DNA from 2 places in the Clostridium sp. CM027 genome. Region 2 is predicted to be linked to the other one. Evidence: a T-box and tRNA genes for the amino acid it is inferred to sense, from the RefSeq annotation. Region 2 holds a T-box; the other holds one or more tRNA genes.

Region 1 (6,636 bases), 1.1 Mb from region 2:
GGGCCTCCTTCAGCTAGTGATCGGCAACTACAGACCCACACAGTGGACTTTCACAACCTAGTTAATTCCCTGCCTGGCACATATAAAAAAGAAGTATAATCATAACTCAATTATACTTCTTATATATATCTATTATTTATTTTTAAAATATGCTTTTTCTTTTAGTAATTTAATTTTATTCATAAACCCATCACTAGGCTCAAAATAAAATTTTTTAAAGTTATCTCCTACTTTATATATACAACAAAACTTACTCCCAATAAACGTAGAACAAATATACTTTTTACTGCTACTAATATGAACACCTGCACTGTAGTTTTTATATTTACCAATATAATCTATATCCTTTAATTTAATATCTTCTAGTATTTTAACCTCTTCACCTTTTATCTTATGGATAATGAATTGATCTGCTACGATTGAATACTTATACTTAACCTTACATTTTGAAAACTCCATATAGCAAAGAGCAATCATTAGTGTATTAAAGAACATAGTTACAAACGTCTTAATATTTATTCTGCCTATACTTACTTTAGTGAATACGTCTGATAAGCATATAAATACAATTAATGTAATAAATAACAATACTATAGCTGGAAACTTTTTTCTTTGAACCATCTCTTTATACATAAAAGCCAGACCCCCTAAATCAATTAAAAATACTAGATATAAATAGTTTTGTGACCAACATATGTGATTATACTAGCATTTCATATATTAATCTACTTGTACTAAGCTCCCTATAGTGCGTATACCATAATATATGCCCATATATGTTATTTATACTAATCCATATGTATCAATATAGGTATTTCTAGCTTTTTCGCTATATTTCTTAATTTAAATAAAAGTTATAGATATTTTATTTATTTATATCCACTAAAAAATTAACTGAGCATATCTAAAATAAGCAAAACTTTACCATTTACTATAACAAATAATGAAGTAGGTAGACATCGTGTAATTAGGTTCAAATATTTATTGTACAACCCTCCGTTAGTTAGGTTAGATAGACCCTTCTCAGCCTATTGGCTCCACAAGCCTGCTGGGCACACCACAAAAAAAACACTTTGTAATATTTACAAAGTGTTTTGGAGGCGCCACCCGGATTTGAACCGGGGAATAAAGGTTTTGCAGACCTTGACCTTACCGCTTGGCTATAGCGCCATAACTTGGTGGCTAGACCAGGAATCGAACCAGGGACACGAGGATTTTCAGTCCTCTGCTCTACCGACTGAGCTATCCAGCCACATTACCTGGCGACAACCTACTCTTCCACAAGGTCACCCCTGCAGTACCATCGGCGCATTGAAGCTTAACCTTCGTGTTCGGTATGGGAACGGGTGTTACCTTCATGCCATAATCACCAGATTGAGAATATAAATATTCTCTGAAAATTGCACAGTGAATTAGTCTTTTCGCTCACGCTCAAAGCCTCGCTTCTTTCTTACGAAAGAAGTATATCGCATTACTTTTAATTATATATTTAGGTCAAGCCCTCGACTTATTAGTATTAGTCAGCTGAACATGTTACCATGCTTACACCTCTAACCTATCAACCTGGTGGTCTTCCAGGAGTCTTACTAACACCGCACTTACGTGCGAGTTATGGGAAATCTCATCTCAGGGTGGGCTTCACGCTTAGATGCTTTCAGCGTTTATCCCTTCCAAACATAGCTACCCAGCGATGCCACTGGCGTGACAACTGGTGCACCAGAGGTTTGTCCATCCCGGTCCTCTCGTACTAAGGACAGCTCCCTTCAAATTTCCTACGCCCGCGACGGATAGGGACCGAACTGTCTCACGACGTTCTGAACCCAGCTCGCGTGCCGCTTTAATGGGCGAACAGCCCAACCCTTGGGACCTACTTCAGCCCCAGGATGCGACGAGCCGACATCGAGGTGCCAAACCTCCCCGTCGATGTGGACTCTTGGGGGAGATCAGCCTGTTATCCCCGAGGTAGCTTTTATCCGTTGAGCGATGGCCCTCCCACGAGGTACCACCGGATCACTAAGCCCGACTTTCGTCCCTGCTCCACTTGTAAGTGTCGCAGTCAGGCTCCCTTCTGCCTTTGCACTCTTCGCGCGATTTCCAACCGCGCTGAGGGAACCTTTGGGCGCCTCCGTTACTTTTTTGGAGGCGACCGCCCCAGTCAAACTGCCCACCTAACAATGTCCTGTGACCAGATTCATGGCCTCCAGTTAGAACCTCAGTACTGTCAGGGTGGTATCCCAAGGATGACTCCACACAGGCTGACGCCCATGTTTCTCAGTCTCCCACCTATCCTGTACAGACAATACCGAAATTCAATGCTAAGCTACAGTAAAGCTCTACGGGGTCTTTCCGTCCAATCGCGGGTAGCAAGCATCTTCACTTGCACTACAATTTCGCCGGATGTGTTGTTGAGACAGTGCCCAAATCATTACGCCATTCGTGCGGGTCGGAACTTACCCGACAAGGAATTTCGCTACCTTAGGACCGTTATAGTTACGGCCGCCGTTTACTGGGGCTTAAGTTCATACCTTCGCTTGCGCTAAGTAATCCCCTTAACCTTCCAGCACCGGGCAGGCGTCAGCCCCTATACATCAGCTTTCGCTTTAGCAGAGACCTGTGTTTTTGCTAAACAGTTGCTTGGGCCTATTCTCTGCGACCTACTTACGTAGGCACCCCTTCTCCCGAAGTTACGGGGTCAATTTGCCGAGTTCCTTAACAACAATTCTTCCGATGGTCTTAGGATTCTCTCCTCACCTACCTGTGTCGGTTTGCGGTACGGGCACCAATATCCTCGATAGAGACTTTTCTTGGCAGCGTGGAATCAGATACTTCAGGAATAAATTCCCTTCCCCATCACATCTCAGCGTTAAGAGCAAACGGATTTGCCTGTCTGCTCCGCCTAAATGCTTAGACACACATCCAATAGTGTGCACATCTTATCCTCCTGCGTCATCCCATTTCTAATAACGTCCATTGGTGGTATCGGAATATCAACCGATTGTCCATCACCTACGCCTTTCGGCCTCGGCTTAGGTCCCGACTAACCCTGAGAGGACGAGCCTTCCTCAGGAAACCTTAGGTTTTCGACCGTTAAGATTCTCACTTAACTCTCGCTACTCATGCCAACATTCTCACTTCTGTACCGTCCACCACTCCTTACGGTATGACTTCAGCCAGTACAGAAAGCTCCTCTACCGCGTACACAATTGTGTACACCCATAGCTTCGGTGGTAAGTTTTAGCCCCGGACATCTTCGGCGCAGGATCTCTTGACTAGTGAGCTATTACGCACTCTTTAAATGAGTGGCTGCTTCTGAGCCAACATCCTAGTTGTCTTAGAAATCCCACATCCTTTTCCACTTAACTTACACTTTGGGACCTTAGCTGATGGTCTGGGCTGTTTCCCTTTTGACTACGGATCTTATCATTCGCAGTCTGACTGCCGAAATAAAAGTATATGGCATTCGGAGTTTGATAGGGTTCAGTAACTGTTGTCAGCCCCTAGCCCATTCAGTGCTCTACCTCCATTACTCAATTAATCGACGCTAGCCCTAAAGCTATTTCGAGGAGAACCAGCTATCTCCGAGTTCGATTGGAATTTCTCCGCTATCCACAGCTCATCCCATGGTTTTTCAACACCAACGTGGTTCGGACCTCCACGGAATTTTACTTCCGCTTCATCCTGGCCATGGATAGGTCACCCGGTTTCGGGTCTACGACATGCAACTATGCGCCCTATTCAGACTTGGTTTCCCTTCGGCTCCGTACCTTAAGTACTTAACCTTGCTACATATCGTAACTCGTTGGCTCGTTCTACAAAAAGCACGCCGTCACACATATAAAGTGCTTCGACCGGTTGTAGGCACACGGTTTCAGGTTCTATTTCACTCCCCTTCCGGGGTTCTTTTCACCTTTCCCTCACGGTACTTCTTCACTATCGGTCACTAGGTAGTATTTAGCCTTGGGAGGTGGTCCTCCCAGCTTCCCACAAGGTTTCACGTGTCTCGTGGTACTCTGGATTAGATCTGACTGTTTTTCCTTTTCATTTACAGGCCTATTACCTTCTGCGGAGCAGCTTTCCAGCTATCTTCAATTAAGGAATTGCAGTATTTATGATCTATCCTCAACCCCCAGATCAAAGACCTGGGTTTGGGCTCTTTCCCTTTCGCTCGCCGCTACTTAGGAAATCGATGTTTCTTTCTCTTCCTCCGGGTACTTAGATGTTTCAGTTCCCCGGGTCTACCTCTGCATACCTATTTATTCAGTATGCAGTACATAGTTGTTACTATGTGGGTTCCCCCATTCGGAAATCTTTGGATCACAGGCTATTTGCGCCTACCCAAAGCTTATCGCAGCTTAACGCGTCCTTCTTCGGCTCCTAGTGCCAAGGCATTCGCCATGCGCCCTTTGTAGCTTGACCTTGATTCTGTCTATTTACATAGACGGTTATATTAATTTTGCGAAATTGTATTAAATTAATTTATAAACTACTTGCGTAGTTTTAATTTTTTTAAAACAACTTTTTTCACTGTGCAATTTTCAAAGAACATTTTAAGAAAAACTATTCATTATCTAACTCCTAAGAGTTAGATAAAATTAGTCTCTCAAAATTAAACAGAGAACTAGGTACGATTAATTACAATAGATATTTTTGAAGAACAAATTAATATTCTTCTATTGCATCGACCGAAGTCAATACATCTACTCCCTAGAAAGGAGGTGATCCAGCCGCAGGTTCTCCTACGGCTACCTTGTTACGACTTCACCCCAATCATCAATCCCACCTTCGGCCGCTGGCTCCTTACGGTTACCTCACGGACTTCGGGTGTTACCAACTCTCATGGTGTGACGGGCGGTGTGTACAAGGCCCGGGAACGTATTCACCGCGACATGCTGATTCGCGATTACTAGCAACTCCGGCTTCATGTAGGCGAGTTGCAGCCTACAATCCGAACTGGGATGAGTTTTTGAGTTTGGCTCCACCTTGCGGTCTTGCATCTCTTTGTACTCACCATTGTAGCACGTGTGTAGCCCTAGACATAAGGGGCATGATGATTTGACGTCATCCCCACCTTCCTCCCGGTTAACCCGGGCAGTCTCACTAGAGTGCTCAACTTAATGGTAGCAACTAATGATAAGGGTTGCGCTCGTTGCGGGACTTAACCCAACATCTCACGACACGAGCTGACGACAACCATGCACCACCTGTCACCCTGTCCCGAAGGACTTCGCCCATCTCTGGGTTATGCAGGGGATGTCAAGTCTAGGTAAGGTTCTTCGCGTTGCTTCGAATTAAACCACATGCTCCGCTGCTTGTGCGGGCCCCCGTCAATTCCTTTGAGTTTTAATCTTGCGATCGTACTCCCCAGGCGGAATACTTAATGTGTTAACGGCGGCACCGAGGTTCGACCCCCGACACCTAGTATTCATCGTTTACGGCGTGGACTACCAGGGTATCTAATCCTGTTTGCTCCCCACGCTTTCATGCCTCAGCGTCAGTTACAGTCCAGTAAGTCGCCTTCGCCACTGGTGTTCTTCCTAATCTCTACGCATTTCACCGCTACACTAGGAATTCCACTTACCTCTCCTGCACTCTAGACACCCAGTTTCAAATGCAGCACCCAAGTTAAGCTCGGGTATTTCACATCTGACTTAAATGTCCGCCTACGCATCCTTTACGCCCAGTAAATCCGGACAACGCTTGCCACCTACGTATTACCGCGGCTGCTGGCACGTAGTTAGCCGTGGCTTCCTCCTCTGGTACCGTCATTATCGTCCCAGAAGACAGAACTTTACAACCCGAAGGCCTTCATCATTCACGCGGCGTTGCTGCGTCAGGGTTTCCCCCATTGCGCAATATTCCCCACTGCTGCCTCCCGTAGGAGTCTGGACCGTGTCTCAGTTCCAATGTGGCCGATCACCCTCTCAGGTCGGCTACGCATCGTCGCCTTGGTGAGCCGTTACCTCACCAACTAGCTAATGCGCCGCGGGTCCATCTCAAAGTGGAATTTTCCGAAGAAAAATCCTTTGATGTTTCGATCATGCGACCAAAACATATTATGCGGTATTAATCTCCCTTTCGGGAGGCTATTCCCCTCTTTGAGGCAGGTTACCCACGTGTTACTCACCCGTCCGCCGCTAATCCACCCCGAAAGGTTTCATCGCTCGACTTGCATGTGTTAGGCACGCCGCCAGCGTTCGTCCTGAGCCAGGATCAAACTCTCAATTTAAAAGTTTACACTTTTTTAGTTGAAATGATTAATCTGCGACAACTGTTAAGTTGTTACGCAAGCTCATTACATACTTTTAGTCTTACGACTAAATTTTACTTTATACTAAAGTAATTAACTGGTTTAACGAAATATTATTTCGCTATCTTTACCTATTTCTCTGTTTAATTTTCAAAGACCAATTTGTTATTCGTATCTACCGTCATGTGACGACTTCTACTATTTTACTGTTTAGTTTTAATTTTGTCAACACTTTTTTATATGTTAACATCCTCAAACCCGACATCATCACTTTCTTTCGACGACAAGAATTATTTTAACACAACAAAATAATCGTATATTTGAATTATGGCTCATATATTCAATTTATTCTCATTTCTCTCCACTATTCACTATTAATTCTAATAATA
Region 2 (6,636 bases):
GGACTTACAAAAGAATAACTTATGGATTGATTAAGTGCACTGCCAATTAAAGAAAGCACTACTTTATCTTCTAACTTTTGCTTTTCACTTTTCCCACTTTTTGAAGTTTCACAATTAGGAATAGTAGATGGTATGTTATCATAACCATACATTCTAGCTATTTCCTCTGCGACGTCTTCTCTAATGTTAATATCAGACCTAAACGTAGGCACATGTATAACTAAAAAATCCCCTGTTATTTCTGTAGCAAGTTCTAATCTATCAAGGTATATTTTCATATTGGGCATAGATATATTAGTTCCTAAAAATTTATTAATCCAATTTGCATCTACTTCTAAAGTATGAGATTTAACTTTACTCGGATATACCTCAGTGCATCCGTCCATTATTTCACCCGCACCTAATTCTTCTATTAAATGACAAGCTCTATCCATTGCCATTTCAGCCATATTAGGATCTAAATCTTTTTCAAATTTAGAAGATGCATCGGTTCTTAAAGATAATTTCTTAGAAGCGAGTCTTATATTAACCCCATTAAAGTTTGCACTCTCAAATATTATGCTTGTGCTGTCTTCTTTAATTTCTGAATTTAAGCCTCCCATAATGCCTGCAATTGCTATTGTTCTATCTCCATCTTTAATAGTTAAAATGCTTTCATCTAAATCTCTTTCTATCTCATCCAAGGTAATAAATTTTTCTCCGTTACCCGCTCTTTCTATCACTATATCATTAGTCGTAATTTGCCTAGCATCAAATGCATGCATAGGTTGACCAAGCTCTACCATAACGAAGTTTGTGATATCCACTATATTATTTATAGGTCTAATTTCTGCTTCTATAAGTCTTTCCTGCATCCATTGTGGAGAAGGCTCAATTTTTACATTTTTTATACCCTTTAACATATATCTTCTGCAAAGTTCATCATTAATATGAACCTTATAAAGGTCTTCCACATTATCCTTGCAGGTAGCTTTATAATCAAGTGCTGGTTTTCTATACTGCGTGCCTAAAGTTGCAGCCGTTTCTCTAGCTATTCCTAGAATACTTAAGCAATCTGCTCTGTTTGAAGTTATTTCAAAATCTATTAGTACACTTTGAAGATTTAATACTTCTTTTATGTCTTTTCCAATGATGGTATCGCTTGGAAGTATCATTAGTCCATCAACTGGTTCATCAACTGCAATTCCAAGTTCTTCCTCAGAGCAGAACATACCATTTGAAACTATTCCACGGAGTTTACCTTTTTTTATTTTTAGTCCTCCATGTAACGTTGATCCGTGAAGTGCTACTGGTACTATATCCTGTTCTTTCATATTAGTAGCTGCTGTAACGATTTGTGTCGGCTCGTCTAATCCTATATTTACTTGACATATAACTAATTTCTCAGCATCCGGATGTTTTTCTATTTTTATTATTTTCCCTGTAACAACCTTCTCAATTTCAGCACCTGATATAATAACCTCTTCTACTTTCGAACCAGACATGGTTAACTTATCTCCAAGCACCTTTGGTGAAATATCTATATCTACATAATCTTTAAGCCATTTAACTGGAACTTTCATTTTATATCCTCCTACAATTTGTATAGTATTAAATCATCTTCTGCGAAGCTGCATTATTATTTATATTTTAGAATTGTTTTAAAAATCTCATATCACTTTCATAAAGTGCTCTAATATCGTCTATTCCGTATTTTAACATTGTAATTCTATCAAGGCCAAACCCGAAAGCAAATCCGCTATAAACTTCTGGATCAATCCCACAATTTCTTAAAACGTCCGGATGAACCATGCCACAACCTAAAAGTTCTATCCAGCCGCTACCGCCGCAAACCTTGCACCCTTTACCATTGCACACAAAGCAAGTGGCATCCATCTCAGCTGATGGCTCTGTAAAAGGAAAATGATGTGGTCTAAACTTTGTTTCCATTTCGTCCCCGAACATTTTTTGCGTAAATAATTCTAGCGTCCCTTTTAAATCAGCAAAGGTAATTCCCTTATCTACTATAAGCCCTTCAATTTGATAAAATATTGGTGAATGAGTAGCATCTGCTGCATCGGATCTATAAACTTTACCTGGCGCTATCATTTTTATAGGCGGTTTCTGAAGCTCCATAGTTCTTATTTGTATTGGTGAAGTTTGGGTTCTTAAAACTATATTATCATTTATGTAAAAAGTATCTTGTTCACCTCTTGCCGGATGATTTTTAGGTATGTTTAATGCCTCAAAGTTATAATAATCTCTTTCTACCTCAGGGCCCTCTTCAATAACAAATCCCATAGATAAAAATATTTCATTAACTTTTTCAAGTGTTAACTCTAACGGATGTCTTTTACCTACTGTTTGTTTTTTCCCTGGCATAGATATATCTATAACTTCACTTTTTAGCTTCATTTCTTTTTCATTGTTTTTTAATGTATCTGAGGCTTTATCTATAAGTGTCTCTATATCCTCTCTTACTTTATTTGCTAATTTTCCAACAATTGGTCTTTCTTCATTTGATAACTGTCCCATGCCTCTTAATATTTGCGTCAATTCACCTTTTTTGCCCAAATATTTAACTCTGATATTTTCTAATTCTGTTTTAATAGCAGCTCCTTTTAATTCTTCTAAAACTGCAGCTTTTATCGTTTCTAACTTTTCTTTCATAATGAATGCTCCTCTCATATTTTGATAATTCTTTATAAAACAAAAAAAACCATCCCCAATAAAGGGACGGAAAATCCGCGTTACCACCCTAATTGACTAAAAACAGTCCTCTTAGATAAATTTATCGGTTTTACCCGCTATCGGCTACTTTTTTTCACCATTAGAACTCTGGAGTGAACTTGGATATAAAAATTTCTTAATGAAGCTCTCAGTCTAAGGCTTCTTATCCCTGTAAGTATCTTTATATTTACTTTCTCCGTCACAGTTTATTATTAATTTATGGTAGTATACAAAATATTATAACCACAACTACAAAAAAATTCAACTATGAATTTAAAAATCATATATTATTTTTCTGTCTTACGACTTCATACATCATAATTGATGCAGCTACAGCTGCATTTAAAGATTCTGCACCACCAGGCATGGGAATTTTAATTTTCAAATCACATATCTCATAAACTTCGGCGCTTATTCCATTTCCTTCATTTCCAACTGATATAATAACTTTCTCTCTAAGGTCTACATTATAGAAGTTTTTATCAGTATCCAATGAACTAGTAACTAGCTTAAATCCAGCGCTCCTAAGCTTTTGCACCACCGATAGATCACTATCGCAAATAACGGGTATTTTAAAAATAGAACCCATTGTGGATCTTAAAGTTTTTTCATTATAGATATCTACAGTTCCTTTTGTAATTATAACTCCTAGTGCTCCCGCCGCATGAGCTGTTCTAATTATAGTTCCCATATTACCTGGATCTTGTATTTTATCAGCTAACATATAGAAGCCATGATCATATTTAATCTCTACCGGTTTATTTCTAACTGTAGCAATAATACCTTGCGGATTATCCGTATCGCAAATACTTTTAAATAAACTGTCACTAACACTATAAACTTTAGTATTCTTCTGTAGCTTGTTTTTCATACAAGAGTTTTCATATTTTGAATCTCCTCTAGCACTTATAAAAATGTGCACCACTTCAAAATCAGAATCCAAAGCTTCTTCTACAAATCTGAAACCTTCAACTAAAAACATATTACTGTCTTTCCTATATTTCTTTTCTTTTAACTTTTTGATATCTTTAATCAATAAATTATCCTTACTTTGAATATGTTCCAAACTGAATGCTCCTTATTTAACTAGATTTTCCAACTTATTTAATTCTTCAATATTACCTATTGCAACAATAATATCACCTGGTTCAACAATATTATCAGCTGCTGGAGCAACATCAATATCATTGTTTCTTTTTATAGCCATTACATTTATACCATATTGAGCTCTTATATTTAATTCTCCCAGGGTTTTATTATGCCATTCTTCAGGACTAATAACTTCAGCTATACTATAATCAGGAGATAATTCAATATAATCTAATATATTTGATGATACTAAATTATGAGCAACGCGTACACCCATATCTCTTTCTGGAAAAACTACTCTGTCTGCCCCTATTTTATATAATACTTTAGCATGCAGGGCATTAGTCGCTTTTGTTATCACATATTTTACTCCTAATTCTTTAACTAAGAGTGTTGCCAAAATGCTAGATTGGATATTAGAACCTATACTAATGACTGCACAATCAAAATTACGAATTCCAAGAGCCCTTAAGCTATTTTCATCATTCGCATCAGCTTGAACTGCATGAGTTACATTATCCGAAATATTTTGAACTACATCTTCATCAAAATCAACTGCTAATACATCATTTCCCAAAGAATATAATGTTTCAGCAACGGATTCTCCAAATCTTCCGAGACCTATAACGATAAACTGTTTTTTACTCATTAACCCCACCCCTATCCAATTAAAATTTTGCCTTCTGGGTATTTTATATTTCCCGATTTACTTTTTTTATTTTTAGCTAATGCTAGTATTATAGTAAGTGGTCCCACTCTCCCTGCATACATGGTAAGTAAGATTATTACCTTTCCTACAAATGTTAATTTTGTAGTTAATCCGAGTGTTAATCCAACTGTAGCAAATGCTGAAGTAGCCTCATACAAAAAGTATTCAAAAGGAATATTCGGGCTCTGTGTAATAGATAATATCATGGTAACTGATATAACAATTGTTAGGGAAATAAGTGATACTGCAAACGCTTTATACACAAATTCTTTGCTTATGCGCTTTTGAAATATTTCAGTATCTTCTCTTCCACGAACCACAGACACTATAGTCATAAAAATCACAATGGCAGTAGTCGTTTTTATTCCACCCGCCGTTGATCCAGGCGATCCTCCAATAAACATTAAAATTATTGTTAAAAACTTTCCCGCCGTGGTCATTTTACCGAGTGGTATAGAATTAAACCCTGCTGTTCTTGGGGAAACTGATGCAAAAACGGAAGATAAAAATTTGCCCTTAATAGACATTCCTTGCATAGTGTCAGCATTATTCATCTCAAAAATATACATAAGTATTGCCCCTAAAACAACCAATGCTATCGTCGAGTAAATAACTATTCTAGCATGGAGGGACAATCTTTTTGTTCCCTTGCAATTATAAATTTCTACCCAAACATAAAATCCTAACCCACCTATTATTATTAATGCTGCAATTGTTAATATTACTACAGAATTACTAGCATAAGCAGTGACACTATTAAAGTTTCCAATCAAATCAAACCCAGCATTGCAGAACGCAGACACCGAATGGAACACGCTATAATAAATCCCTTTGGCAATTCCAAATTCAGGAATAAATTGTGTTGAGAATAACACCGCACCTGTTATCTGAACATAAATTGTAAATATCAATACATATCTGACCATTTTCACTAACCCTTGTAATGAGTTTACATTCATAGCTTCCTGCATCACTAGTCTTTCCTTTAATGTTATTCTTTTCCCTAAAATTAAAAAAACTAAAGTAGCTACAGACATAAATCCAAGTCCACCTATTTCTATAAGTAACATGATCACTGTTTTGCCAAAATATGTCCAATATGTTCCCGTGTCTAGTACTATAAGTCCCGTAACACACACAGCAGATGTAGAGGTAAATATACAATCTATGAAAGGCGTAATTTTACCACTTTGCGAAGCTATAGGTAGGCTTAATAGTATAGCCCCTATGACTATGACTATAGCAAACCCTAATGCAAGTATCCGAACAGGAGTATATATGCTTTTCTTTTTAAGATCTTTAATATCTAATTTCAAATTATTCACCTCTAAATTTTCAACTATGATGTTTTACTAATTATATCACTTTACATGTTTTTGTCAAAAATGCAATAAAAAATGCAGCCGTATGGCTACATTTTTGAATAAATAATTTTTATGCTTGTAATTGTTTTTTTGCAACTTCTACTAATTCAGCAAAAGCTTTTGGATCATTTATTGCAATTTCAGAAAGCATTTTTCTGTTAATATCTATGCCTGAAAGTTTCATTCCATTCATGAATCTTGAATATGAAAGGTCATTTAACCTTGTAGCAGCATTGATTCTAGCTATCCAAAGTTTTCTAAAATCTCTTTTCTTTAATTTTCTTCCGATATAACCATTTCTAAGTGCTCTCATTACTGCTTCATTAGCTGTTTTAAATAACTTACTTCTACCACCATAGTAGCCTTTTGCAAGCTTTAATACTTTTTTATGGTTTTTACGAGAGTTAACTGCTCGCTTAATTCTTGCCATTTAATATACCTCCTAATCACCATTCAATTATAAGTATGGTAACAATTTCTTCATCGATTTTATTTGAGTTGTTGAAACATATGCTGTTTTTCTAAGGTTTCTTTTTCTTTTCGGGCTTTTCTTTGTTAATATATGACTTGTAAAAGCTTTAGCTCTTTTTAACTTACCTGTTCCTGTTTTCTTAAATCTTTTTGCTGCGCCTCTATGTGTTTTCATTTTAGGCATAATAAAATTCCTCCTCTCAGTTATGCTTTTTTGGGAGCTAAAATCATTATCATATTTCTTCCCTCTTGTCTCGCTGGTTTTTCAACAATATAAACATCACCGATTTTTTC

What was found. The T-box of region 2 lies ahead of pheS (phenylalanine--tRNA ligase subunit alpha). A T-box ahead of a tRNA ligase gene usually reads a tRNA of that ligase, here a tRNA-Phe.
Region 1: it encodes a tRNA-Phe, which carries the amino acid that the T-box ahead of pheS (phenylalanine--tRNA ligase subunit alpha) is inferred to sense. The anticodon was not compared.

Annotation. Positions count from the first base shown of each region.
Region 1 is NZ_CP077725.1:2,531,357-2,537,992, forward strand. Features, by position in the region: gene KTC92_RS11930 (hypothetical protein) at 133-633, opposite strand; tRNA gene KTC92_RS11935 (tRNA-Cys) at 1,096-1,170, opposite strand; tRNA gene KTC92_RS11940 (tRNA-Phe) at 1,177-1,252, opposite strand; rRNA gene rrf (5S ribosomal RNA) at 1,258-1,374, opposite strand; rRNA gene KTC92_RS11950 (23S ribosomal RNA) at 1,491-4,416, opposite strand; rRNA gene KTC92_RS11955 (16S ribosomal RNA) at 4,709-6,226, opposite strand.
Region 2 is NZ_CP077725.1:3,652,998-3,659,633, reverse strand. Features, by position in the region: gene pheT (phenylalanine--tRNA ligase subunit beta) at 1-1,562, opposite strand, end outside; gene pheS (phenylalanine--tRNA ligase subunit alpha) at 1,630-2,649, opposite strand; T-box leader at 2,709-2,921, opposite strand; gene KTC92_RS17435 (RNA methyltransferase) at 2,990-3,775, opposite strand; gene KTC92_RS17430 (TrkA family potassium uptake protein) at 3,788-4,447, opposite strand; gene KTC92_RS17425 (TrkH family potassium uptake protein) at 4,459-5,823, opposite strand; gene rplT (50S ribosomal protein L20) at 5,942-6,301, opposite strand; gene rpmI (50S ribosomal protein L35) at 6,329-6,526, opposite strand; gene infC (translation initiation factor IF-3) at 6,547-6,636, opposite strand, start outside.